One region of the Streptomyces sp. NPDC033131 genome, then DNA from elsewhere that is predicted to be linked to it. Evidence: riboswitches for the same ligand, from Rfam matches in the RefSeq annotation. Region 1 holds a riboswitch; each other region holds the start of a gene.

Evidence for each region. Region 1 has a riboswitch for S-adenosylmethionine ahead of ACZ5XS_RS42350 (amino acid ABC transporter permease). Riboswitches for the same ligand answer to the same signal wherever they lie in the genome.
Region 2: it holds a riboswitch for S-adenosylmethionine, as region 1 does, so the genes downstream of both, thrC (threonine synthase) here and ACZ5XS_RS42350 (amino acid ABC transporter permease) in region 1, are expected to answer to the same signal.
Region 3: it holds a riboswitch for S-adenosylmethionine, as region 1 does, so the genes downstream of both, ACZ5XS_RS17290 (aminotransferase class V-fold PLP-dependent enzyme) here and ACZ5XS_RS42350 (amino acid ABC transporter permease) in region 1, are expected to answer to the same signal.

What each region holds. Positions count from the first base shown of each region.
Region 1 is NZ_JBVIPA010000065.1:923-5,002, forward strand. It holds gene ACZ5XS_RS42345 (glutathione S-transferase C-terminal domain-containing protein) at 1-762, shown strand, start outside; SAM riboswitch class IV at 829-936, shown strand; gene ACZ5XS_RS42350 (amino acid ABC transporter permease) at 1,300-2,283, shown strand; gene ACZ5XS_RS42355 (amino acid ABC transporter ATP-binding protein) at 2,280-3,062, shown strand; gene ACZ5XS_RS42360 (ABC transporter substrate-binding protein) at 3,134-4,080, shown strand, end outside.
Region 2 is NZ_JBVIPA010000006.1:17,829-21,908, forward strand. It holds gene thrC (threonine synthase) at 1-1,271, opposite strand, end outside; SAM riboswitch class I at 1,289-1,429, opposite strand; gene ACZ5XS_RS10360 (glucosyl-3-phosphoglycerate synthase) at 1,618-2,589, shown strand; gene ACZ5XS_RS10365 (alpha,alpha-trehalose-phosphate synthase (UDP-forming)) at 2,700-4,080, shown strand, end outside.
Region 3 is NZ_JBVIPA010000012.1:11,627-15,706, forward strand. It holds gene ACZ5XS_RS17285 (protein kinase domain-containing protein) at 1-129, opposite strand, end outside; gene ACZ5XS_RS17290 (aminotransferase class V-fold PLP-dependent enzyme) at 197-1,555, opposite strand; SAM riboswitch class IV at 1,737-1,853, opposite strand; gene trpD (anthranilate phosphoribosyltransferase) at 1,940-3,004, opposite strand; gene qcrB (cytochrome bc1 complex cytochrome b subunit) at 3,140-4,080, opposite strand, start outside.

The DNA of each region.
Region 1 (4,080 bases):
TATCGCCTCCACCTGTCGCCCACGTGTCCCGACGGCCTCCGCATCGCCGTGACGCACAGCCTGCTCGGACTCGACGAGGTCTGCCCCGTGACGCTTCTGGGCGCGGTCCCCGACTGTCCCGACGGGGGACACTCCGCACTCCGCCCGCTGTACGAGGCGAGCGTGCACCGGTACACCGGTGCGGCCGCCGGGCCGGTGCTCAGCGACGACTGGTCGGGGCGGATCGTCAGCACCCACGCCCCCGACATCACCCGCGACCTGGCCCGGCACTTCGGGGGCGGCCGTTCGGCGCTGTACCCGTGCGGGGCGGAGTCGGAGATCGAGGCCGTGGAGCGGCTCTGCGCGCAGGGCGTCGAGCAGGCCGCGCAGGCGGCGGGGGCGGCGGGTCCGGACACCGGGGCGCGTGACGTGGCGCTCGACAGGCTGCTGGAGACGCTGGGTTCGCTCGAGCGCTGGCTCGTCGGACGCGAGTACGTGATCCGTGATCAGGTCACCGCAGCCGACGTCGAGTTGTGGGTCGCGCTGGTCCAACTCGACACCGTGCACCGCCACCACCTGGACGCCGCCGCGGTGCACCGCATCGTCGGCCATCCCGTCCTGTGGGCCTACGCCCGCCGCCTGGCCGCCCACCCGTCCTTCGGCATCCACCTCGACCTCGACGGCATCGCCCGCCGGCACCACGCCAACTGTCAGGGTCTGGAAGCCGCCGGAGCGGCCGTGCAGATCCTCGACTGGGCTGCCCACGCGGCTCGGGGGGCGTAGCGCGTTCCATCTGGCGGACCGGCGTTGACATTCGTTCGAGCGTTTGTCTTAACTGACTGCCAGAACGGTAATGAGCGTCAGCGACAAGCCCTGGCTTGCTGACCGGCAACCCTCGCACGCGGTGGGGTGCCCCAGGTGACGACCGGACCGGATGACATTCGGTAAGCGCGAGAGGCCTTCGGGCCGGAAGAGCAGGGTGACGGGCATGTACGCAGCTCCCAGGACGGCCACGCGCCGCTCCCAGAGCTGCGTTCCGCCGTACACGCACCGGCTCGTCGCCGACCGGGCCGTCGATCTGCTCCGCGTGAGCAGCGCACTGTGTACCGCACCGGGCCGTGCCCGCTGTCGGGGCTGACGTCCTTCCCCAGCCCCCGCGTTCCTGACGAAGCCCGCCCTCGCGGTGCGTCGTCGTCCGCCCAGCCCCCGGTCACCGTGCGTTCCCGTGTGCCACGTCCCGCCGCCGCGGAGCGGCCGCCGTAGCGGCACCACGTTCGCACTGTCCCGGGGGGTCCCGACCCCGCCCCGCCGGAGCCCTCCATGAGTGAACCCCCAGGCGCCGCCGTGTCCCTCGCCGAGGCACCACCGCCCGCCGACACACCGTCAAGGCCACTTTCCGCACAGCGAGTTCTGCCACTGCGGCGACCCGGACGCTGGATCGCCACCGCGATCGTCCTGGTCCTGGCAGCCCAGTTCGTGCACGGCCTGGTGTCCAACCCCTTCTACCAGTGGGACCGGTTCGGCTACTGGTTCCTGCGGCCGACCATCCTCGACGGGCTCCTCATCACCCTCGAAGTCGCCGCCTACAGCGCGGTGCTGGGCCTCCTCGGCGGCGTCCTGCTGGCCCTCGCCCGGCTCTCGCGCAGCCCGGTGCTCCGCGCCGTCAGCTGGACCTACATCTGGGCCCTGCGGTCGATCCCGCTGATCGTGGTGCTGCTGTTCCTCTACAACTTCAGCGCCCTGTACCGGACGCTCAGCGTGGGCGTCCCCTTCGGGCCGGCCTTCTTCACCTTCGACGAGTCGCGGCTCGCCACCGACATGGCCGTCGCCGTCATCGGACTCAGCCTCAACGAGGCGGCCTACGCGGCCGAGGTCGTCCGCGGCGGCATCCTCTCCGTCGACCAGGGCCAGCACGAGGCGGCCTCCGCGCTCGGCCTGCCCAAGGGCTACCAGTTCAGGAGGATCGTCTTCCCGCAGGCGCTGCGGTCCATCACGCCGAACTACGTCAACCAGCTCATCGGCCTCATCAAAGCCACCTCGCTGGTCTTCTACGTGTCGTTGCTCGACCTGTTCGGCACCGCGCAGACCATGGGCGCCACCTACCCCGGCGACATCGTGCCGCTCCTGCTGGTCGTCACCGTCTGGTACCTGATCCTCACCAGTGTCGTGTCCGTCATCCAGTTCTACGTCGAGCGGTACTACGCCCGGGGCGCCACGCGAACCCTGCCGCCGACGCCGTTGCAGAAGCTGCGGACCGGTCTCACCGACCTGCGGGACCGCATCCGCAGGGAGGCCGCCGTATGACCGCCGACACGATCGACCACGCCGCCGCCGTCGAGGTGCACGACGTGCACAAGTGGTACGGCACCCACCGGGTCCTGGACGGGGTCGACCTGACGGTGCGGCCCGGCGAGGTCACCGTGATCCTCGGCCCGTCCGGCTCCGGCAAGTCCACTCTGCTGCGAGTCGTCAACCACCTGGAGAAGCCGGAGATCGGCCACGTCAGCGTCAACGGCGAGCTGATCGGCGTACGCCGGCAGGGCGAGCGCCTGAAGGAGCTGAGCGAGCGGGCCATCCTGACCCAGCGCAGCCGCATCGGCTTCGTCTTCCAGAACTTCAACCTCTTCCCGCACCTCACCGTGCTGGACAACGTGGCCGCCGCCCCGGTGGCGACCGGGAAACTCGGCAAGGCCGAGGCACGGGCACTCGCCCGGGAACTGCTGGACCGGGTCGGTCTGGCCGACAAGGCCGCCGCCTACCCGCGGCAGTTGTCGGGCGGCCAGCAGCAGCGCGTGGCCATCGCACGCGCCCTGGCGCTGCGTCCCGGCGTCATCCTCTTCGACGAGCCGACCTCCGCGCTCGACCCCGAACTCGTCGGTGAGGTCCTCGCCGTCATCAAGGACCTGGCGAGGAGCGGCACCACCCTGATGATCGTCACCCACGAGATCGGCTTCGCCCGTGAGATCGCCGACCGGGTCGTCTTCATCGACGGAGGCCGGATCGTCGAACAGGGCCCGCCCTCCGAAGTCCTGGACAAGCCGCGCCACGAGCGGACCCGGGACTTCCTGAGCAAGGTGCTCTGACCCGGCCGCCGCCGGGAACCACCGCTTCCCCCACGCCACTTCCACCACCCTTCGGAATGACAAGGACAGCCATGCCCACCCAGATCTCCCGACGCGGCCTGCTACGAGGCATCACCGCGGCGACCGCCGTCACCGCCCTCGCCACCCAGCTCGCCGCCTGCGGGGGCGACAGCGACGCCGCCACCAGGACCGACGCCGCCGGCACGGTCACCGTCGGTCGGTTGTCCAACGGCGCCGCGAAGGAGACCACCCTGAAGGTCTCCGAGGTGAAGTCCATCAGCGCCGAACTGCCCGCCGCCCTGAAGAAGAGCGGCAAGCTGGTGATCGGATCCGGCACGCTGCCCTCCGGCAGCCCGCCGCTCGGCTTCGTGGGCGACGACCAGAAGACGATCACCGGCTCCGAACCCGACCTCGGACGGCTGGTGGCCGCCGTCTTCGGACTCCAGCCCGAGGTACGCCGGTCGACGTGGGAGAACCTGTTCATCGGCCTCGACAGCGGAAAGGTCGACGTGGCCATCTCCAACGTCACCGACACCGAGGAGCGCAAGCAGAAGTACGAGTTCGCGTCCTACCGCAAGGACGATCTCGCCTTCGAGGTGAGGAAGGACAACACCTGGAAGTTCGACGGCGACTACCAGAGCCTCGCCGGCAAGACGGTCTCCGTCGGCAACGGCACCAACCAGGAGAAGCTCCTCCTGGAGTGGAAGGCGAAGCTGGCCAAGGAGGGCAAGAAGCTCACCGTCAAGTACTTCCAGGAGAGCAACAGCATCTATCTGGCGCTGAACAGCGGCAAGATCGACGCCTACTTCGGCCCCAACCCGAACCTCGCCTACCACGCGGCGAAGACCGCCGGCACGCCCCAGGCCACCCGCATCGCGGGCCAGTTCTCCGGCGCCGGCGAGACACTCCAGGGCCTGATCGCCGCGACGGCGAAGAAGGACAGCGGCCTCGCCAAGCCACTCGCCGACGCCATCAACCACCTGATCGAGAACGGCCAGTACGCCAAGTGGCTCGCCGC
Region 2 (4,080 bases), on a different contig from region 1:
GCCTCGCGGAACGACTCCAGGTTCGGACGAATGGTCGCGGTCAGCCCCGTCCCCGCGACCGCGTCCAGCGTCTTGAGACCGTCACCCGTGTTCAGCACGACCGTGGTCTTCGTCGGGTCGAGGAGACCACTCTCGATCAGCTTGCGGGTCACACCCACGGTCACGCCCCCGGCGGTCTCCGCGAAGATGCCCTCCGTGCGGGCGAGGAGCTTGATCGCGTCCACGATCTGCTCGTCGTTCACATCCTCCACCGCACCGCCCGTACGCCGCGCGATGTCGAGCACGTACGGCCCGTCCGCCGGGTTGCCGATGGCGAGCGACTTGGCGATGGTGTCCGGCTTCTGCGGGCGGACGACGTCGTGCCCGGCCTTGTAGGCGACGGACACCGGCGAGCAGCCCTCGGCCTGCGCACCGAAGATCTTGTACGGCTTGTCCTCGACGAGCCCGAGCTTGATCAGCTCCTGCAGGCCCTTGTCGATCTTCGTGAGCTGCGAGCCGGAGGCGATCGGGACGACCAGCTGGTCCGGGAGCCGCCAGCCGAGCTGCTCGCAGATCTCGTACGCGAGGGTCTTGGAGCCCTCGGCGTAGTACGGCCGCAGATTGACGTTGACGAAGCCCCAGCCCTCGCCGGCCGGGTCGCCGATCAGCTCGGAGCAGAAGCGGTTCACGTCGTCGTAGTTGCCCTCGATGCCGACGAGCTCGCCGCCGTAGACGGCGGCCATGACGATCTTGCCCTGCTCCAGGTCGTGCGGGATGAACACGCAGGAGCGGAAGCCCGCGCGGGCGGCGGCGGCGCCGACGGCACCGGCCAGGTTGCCCGTGGAGGAGCAGGAGAGGGTGGTGAAGTGGAAGGCGCGGGCGGCCTCGATGGCCTGGGCGACGACGCGGTCCTTGAAGGAGTGCGTCGGGTTGCCGGAGTCGTCCTTGACGAAGAGCTTGCCGGCGTCGACGCCCAGCTCGCGGCCGAGGTTGTCGGCCTGGACGAGCTTGGTCCAGCCGGGGTTGATGTTGGGCTTGTCCGCCACGTCGGCCGGGACCGGCAGCAGCGGCGCGTAGCGCCAGATGTTCGCGGGTCCCGCCTCGATCCGCTTGCGGAGTTCCTCCGTGTCGTACGCGGAGAAGTCGTAGGCGATCTCGAGCGGGCCGAAACACTCCTCGCAGGCGAAGACCGGGCCGAGGGGCACGCGGTGACCGCACTCGCGGCAGCTCAGCGCTGCGGCGGGGCCGAGGTCTACGGTGTTCGTGGTGCTTGCATCAGTCTGCACAGCCATGGAGGCGAGGCCCTTTCTCCTCATCTTCCTCACGACGCACTTCGCCGTGAGACGGATTTGGCACCTTCCCTAGTCGGGAGCCTCGCTGGTGACGAGAACCGACTGGAGGGTTGCCGGGGCTTCATCGGGCCGTATCCCTCTGCCCCTCTGGATGAGCGGTATGTAGTTGTTGATCGTTGAAACGGAACGCGGACCCCGACATGCGATGGTCATCAGCGTTGTCCAAGACTGTAACCGAAGGCCAGGACAGTTGAGATAGCCGTCCGAACCGCGAGATGGATCACATGTTCTCCCAAGGGAGCATGGATCACCCGCTCGCCGAGAGAACGCAGAGGAGCCGCGCACCGTGCTGAATGAGGTCGAGCGTTGGCTGAGCACTCGCTCCTGGTCGAAGACCGATCGCCCGCTCCACAAGATCCTGGCCGCGAAACGCGCCACGCGACAGTCGGTAAGTGTCGTACTGCCCGCGCTCAACGAGGAAGAGACGGTCGGTGACATCGTCGCCGTGATCCGTCACGACCTCATGCAACAGGTCCCGCTCGTCGACGAGATCGTCGTCGTCGATTCGGGGTCGACCGACCGCACCTCCGAGGTGGCAGCCGCCGCGGGGGCCCGGGTCGTCCACCGCGACGACATACTCCCCCGCATCCCGATCGCCCCCGGCAAGGGCGAAGTGCTCTGGCGCTCGCTCCTGGCCACCAACGGCGACATCATCTGCTTCATCGACGCCGACCTGAAGGAGTTCTCCTCCGACTTCGTCTCCGGGATCGTGGGGCCGCTGCTCACCGAACCCGGGGTCCAGCTGGTCAAGGGGATGTACGACCGTCCCCTCGGCACTGAGTTGGATTCGCCCGCCTCCGGCAGGACGGCCGGCCAGGGCGGCCGGGTCACGGAACTGATGGCCCGCCCGCTGCTGAACATGCACTGGCCGCAGCTGGCCGGTTTCGTCCAGCCGCTCGGCGGCGAGTACGCGGCCCGCCGCTCGCTCCTGGAACAGCTCCCCTTCCCGGTGGGCTACGGCGTGGAGCTGGGCATGCTGATCGACTCCCTGCACCTGGTGGGCCTCGACGCACTGGCCCAGGTCGACGTGGGGGTGCGCAAGCACCGCCACCAGGACGGCCAGGCGCTGGGCCGGATGTCCGCCGCGATCTACCGCACGGCCCAGCTGCGGCTGGCCCGCGGGCACCTCGTCCGGCCCTCCCTCACCCAGTTCGAACGGGGTGAGGACGGCTTCGAGCCGCGTACCTACTCCGTGGACACGGAGGAGCGGCCGCCGATGGTGGAGATCGCGGAGTACGCGCATCGAAAGGTCGCCTGACCGGGCGTGTCCCGGCCTCCGAGGGCCGTACAGAGCCGTGCAGGGCCGTTTACGGCCCTCGGAGCCGCCCGAACGTTTGAGTGTTTCCGGGCCAGGCTAAGTTGAGGCGTATGGCTTCCACGCACCATGCTGAGGTACTTGTCGCGTCCAACCGCGGCCCGGTTTCGTACGAGGTACGCCCGGACGGTGCGGACGGCTCGCTCCACGCCAAAAGGGGTGGCGGCGGGCTGGTCTCGGGTCTGTCCGCCATCGGACCCGACGCGGGCGCCCTGTGGGTGTGCTCGGCGCTGAGCGACGGCGACCGCGAGGCGGTGCGGCGCGGCGTCGGCGAGCCGGGCGTCCACATGCTCGACATCCCCGCCGACGTGCACGCCGACGCGTACAACGGCATCGCCAACTCCGTGCTGTGGTTCGTCCACCACATGCTGTACCAGACCCCGCTGGAGCCGGTCTTCGACGCGGAGTTCCGGCGGCAGTGGGCGTCGTACGAGACGTACAACCGCGCGTTCGCCGAGGCGCTGGCCGAGCACGCCGCCCAGGGGGCCGCGGTCGTCGTACAGGACTACCACCTCACCCTGGTCCCGGGCATGCTCCGCGAGCTGCGCCCGGACCTGCGGATCGGCCACTTCTCCCACACGCCGTGGGCGCCGCCGGAGTACTTCCGGATGCTGCCGGACGACATCGCCGGGCAGATCCTGCGCGGCATGCTCGGCGCGGACCGGCTCGGCTTCCTCACCCGCCGCTGGGCGGACGCCTTCACCGCGTGCTGTACGGAGTTCGCCGGGGGCCTCGGCGACACCCAAATCGGCGTGCACGGACTGGGCGCGGACGCGGACTTCCTGCGCGAGCGGTCGCACGAGACGGACGTCGAGGAGCGCATGACGGCCCTGCGGGCGGAGATCGGCGAGGGCCGCCGCGCCATCGTCCGCGTCGACCGCACCGAGCTGTCCAAGAACATCGTGCGCGGCCTGCTCGCCTACCGGCAGCTGCTCGTCGACCACCCGGAGTGGCGTGAGCGGGTGGTGCACGTGGCGTTCGCGTACCCGTCCCGCCAGGACCTCGCCGTGTACCGCACCTACATGGCGGAGGTGCAGCGGCTGGCGGACGAGATCAACACGGAGTACGGCACGCCGGGCTGGACCCCGGTCCTGCTGCACCTCAAGGACGACTTCGCGCGCTCCCTGGCCGCGTACCGTCTCGCCGACGTGGCCCTCGTCAACCCCATCCGGGACGGCATGAACCTCGTCGCCAAGGAGGTGCCGCTGGTCTCCGACGAGGGATGCGTGCTGGTGCTGTCCCGGGAGGCGGGGGCGTTCGAGGAGCTGGGCGAGGACGCGATCGCCGTCAATCCGTACGACGTGGTCGGCACGGCGGACGCGCTGCACCGGGCGCTGACCATGCCGACGGGCGAACGCGCCGAGCGGACGAAGCGGCTCACCGCGGCGGCGACCGCCCTGCCGCCGGCGCGATGGTTCCTGGACCAGCTGGATG
Region 3 (4,080 bases), on a different contig from region 1:
CTTCACGGCCAGCCGCGGCCCGCGCCGCGCCTCGGCGAGATACACCTCGCCCATGCCGCCGGACCCGAGCCTGCCCAGAACCTCGTAGGGGCCGATGACCCGAGGATCCGTCTCGCGCAGCTCCTGCACCCCGTGCTCCCCCTACGTCGTACGGCTGCCGAGAGGGAGCGTATACGTGCTGCCGGACGTCAGTCCCTCAGACCGCCGGGACGCAGCGCCCGTCCTCGGTGCGGTAGTTCCACTTCGCGCCGTCCCGGACGAGTTCCTTCACCGCGTTCACGAACCGCTCCACGTGCTCGTCGGGGGTGCCCGCGCCGAAGCTCACCCGGATGGCGTTGAGGGACTTCTCGCCGGGCGCGGCCTCGGGGGCGCCGCACTCGCCCTGCGTCTGCGGGTCGCTGCCGAGCAGGGTGCGGACCAGCGGGTGGGCGCAGAACAGGCCGTCGCGGACGCCGATGCCGTACTCGGCGGAGAGCGCGGCGGCGAAGTGGGAGCTGTTCCAGCCCTCGACGACGAAGGAGATCACGCCGACCCGCGGGGCGTCGTCGCCGAACAGGGAGAGGACCCTGACCTCGGGCACCTCGGCGAGGCCCGCGCGGACCGTGCCGATCAGGTACTGCTCGCGGGCGACCAGCGTGTCGAAGCCGGCCTCCGTGAGGGCCTTGCAGGCGGAGGCCACGGAGTAGGCGCCGATGACGTTCGGGGAACCGGCCTCGTGCCGGGCGGCGCTCTCGTGCCACTCCACGTCCACTCCCCCGTCCCTGCGACGCGTGACCTTGCGGCTGGCGCCGCCGCCCGCGAGGTACGGCTCCGCCGCGCGCAGCCAGTCGGCCCGGCCGGCCAGCACGCCGGTGCCGAAGGGCGCGTACAGCTTGTGCCCGGAGAAGGCGACCCAGTCGACGTCGAGGTCCCGCAGCGACACCGGGTGGTGCGGGGCCAACTGGGCGGCGTCCAGGACGATCCGGGCACCGTGCGCGTGCGCGGCGGCGGCCAGCTCCCGTACCGGCCACAGCTCGCCGGTGACGTTGGAGGCGCCGGTCACGCAGACCAGCGCCGGGCCCGGGTCACGGTCGGCGAGGGCGCGCTCCAGGGTCGCCACCGCCTGAAGCGGGGTGCGCGGGGCGTCGAGGTAGCTGACGCGGGCGTTCTGCCAGGGCAGCAGCGAGGCGTGGTGCTCGGTCTCGAAGACGAAGACCTGGCAGTCGGCCGGGAGCGCGGCGGCCAGGAGGTTCAGGGAGTCTGTGGTGGACCGGGTGAAGACCACCTGGTCCTCGGCCCGGCAGTCGAGGAACTCGGCGACCGTCTCGCGGGCGCTCTCGAAGAGGTCGGTGGACAGCTGGGAGAGGTAGCCGGCGCCGCGGTGGACGCTGCCGTAGTAGGGCGCGTACGCCGCCACGTCGTCCCAGACCCGCTGCAGGGCCGGCGCGCTGGCCGCGTAGTCGAGCGCGGCGTAGGTGACCTCGCCGCCGGTGACGAGCGGGACGGTGACGTCCCGGCCGAGAACGGGCAGCGGGGCGCAGACGGACCGGGCGGCGGCAGCGGTGGGGACAGACATGGCGAACTCCCGTGAGAGGCAGGCGACATCACCACGCGAGCGGACGGTGCTCGAGCGCGGGTGAAGGGAAAAGGGGGGATGCGGAGGTGGGGCTCTGCGGCCCTATCGCATTCGCTTGCTCACGGAAAGCTCCCTCGACGACCAGGACCCCTGGTACTGCGCTCGTTGCAGAGCGACGAGGGGTCCGCGCTTGCCGCAGGCCTTGCTGCCTACGACCTGGTCTTCACCCGGGGCACCCCGCCACGGACGGAGGGTTGCCGGACAGTCGGCCGGGGCCTCATGACTGTCACTCATGACCTGGTTCAGAAACGTACGCGAAGCGATCGTGGTCCCGCAACCCGAGTCCGGATCGCGGGACATCACCACATCATCGCCCCAGGGGCGCTACGCGTTGCTGGCCGCCACCCAGCGCTCCAGCGTCCGCTTGGCCGCGCCGGAGTCGATCGCCGCCGCCGCCTTGTCCATCCCGGCGCGCAGCTGCACGGCCAGCGGCGCTCCGGTGGGCTCCAGGGCCACCAGCGCCGCGGCCGAGTTCAGGAGCACGGCGTCCCGCACCGGGCCCGCCTCGCCGTCCAGCAGCCGTCGTGCGACCTCCGCGTTGTACGAGGAGTCCGCGCCGCGCAGCGCCTCCACCGGCACCAGTTCGAGGCCGACGTCCCGCGGGTCGAAGGCCTCCTCGGTGACCTTGCCGTCAGCGACGATCCACACCCGGGAGGTGGCCGTGGTCGTCAGCTCGTCGAGGCCGTCGTCACCGCGGAACACCAGCGCGGAGGAGCCGCGCTCGGCCAGTACGCCGGCGATGAGCCCCGCCATCCGGGTGTCGAAGCAGCCGATCGCCGAGGCGGTGACCTTGGCGGGGTTGGTCAGCGGACCGAGCAGGTTGAACGAGGTCGGGATGCCCAGGTCCCGCCGGACCGCGCCGACGAACCGCATCGAGGGGTGGAACTTGGCCGCGAAGCAGAAGGTGATCCCGGCCTCCTCCACCACGCGCGCCACGCCCTCGGGCGACAGGTCCAGGTTGATGCCGAGCTTCTCCAGCACGTCGGACGAGCCGCTCGCCGAGGACGACGCCCGGTTGCCGTGCTTGACGACCTTCGCCCCGGTGCCCGCGATCACGATGGCGGACATCGTCGAGATGTTGACCGTCTTGGCCCGGTCTCCGCCGGTACCGACGATGTCGACGGCCGGACCCGGGATGTGCAGCGGCTGCGCGTGCGAGTACATCGCCTCGACGAGGCCGTTGATCTCCTCGACCGTCTCGCCCTTGGCCCGCAGCGCCACCATGAAGCCCGCGATCTGCGCGTCCGTGGCCTCGCCGCTCATGAAGCGGTCCATCGCCCACGCCGTGTCCGTGGCGCTCAGGTCCTGCCCGCCGAGCAGTGCGCCCAGTACCTCGGGCCAGGAACGGTCCGCCGCGGTGTCGCCTCCAGCGGGGGTCACAGCGCTCATAAGCCGCTCCTGGATCAGTCCCGCACGGCGGGACGCGAGTCTCGAGGTGTCCCACCCTATCCAGCCGAGGGGCACGGCAAAGGGCCCCGTCCGGTCTGCGGACGGGGCCCTTCCCGCGCGTGGCGAGCGCAGCGATCAGTGGTGGCCGTGGCCGCTCGTGATCTCCTTGTACTCCTCGACGGTCGGCTTGGGGATCTGGGCCTCTTCGCCGTAGTACGCCTCGCTGAGCTTGGCGCGCAGCCTCTCGGAGCCCTTCACCTTGCGCTCGACGCCGTTCTCGTCGACCGTCGGGCCGATCTGCGCCGGCACGTACTGCTCGTGCGCCGTGAGCGTGTGCAGCTGCTCCTGGCTGAGCGGCTCGTGCACCTCGATGAACTCACCGTGCGGCAGGCGCTTGATGATGCCCGACTCGCGGCCGTGCAGCACCTTGTCCTTGTCGCGGCGCTGGAGGCCGAGGCAGATCCGCTTGGTGACGACGAACGCGATGACCGGCGCGACGAAGAACGCGATGCGGACGAACCAGGTGATCGCGTTGATCGACAGGTGGAAGTGGGTGGCGAACAGGTCGTTTCCACCACCGATCAGCAGCACCATGTACCAGGTGATCCACGCGACGCCGAAGGCCGTGCGCGTCGGCACGTTGCGCGGGCGGTCCAGGATGTGGTGCTCGCGCTTGTCGCCGGTGACCCAGGACTCGATGAACGGGTAGACCGCGATCGCGACCAGGACCAGCGGGAAGATCATCAGCGGGATGAACACGCCCAGGACGAGCGTGTGGCCCCAGAAGTTGATCTCCCAGCCCGGCATGACACGGATCAGGCCCTCGGAGAAGCCCATGTACCAGTCGGGCTGGGCGCCGGTGGACACCTGGTCCGGGCGGTAGGGGCCCATGGTCCAGATCGGGTTGATCGAGGCGATCGCCGAGATGGCCGCGATGACACCGAAGACCAGGAAGAAGAAGCCTCCGGCCTTGGCCATGTAGACCGGGAGCAGCGGCATGCCGACGACGTTCTTGTTCGTCTTGCCGGGGCCCGCGAACTGCGTGTGCTTGTGGTAGAAGACCAGGATCAGGTGGG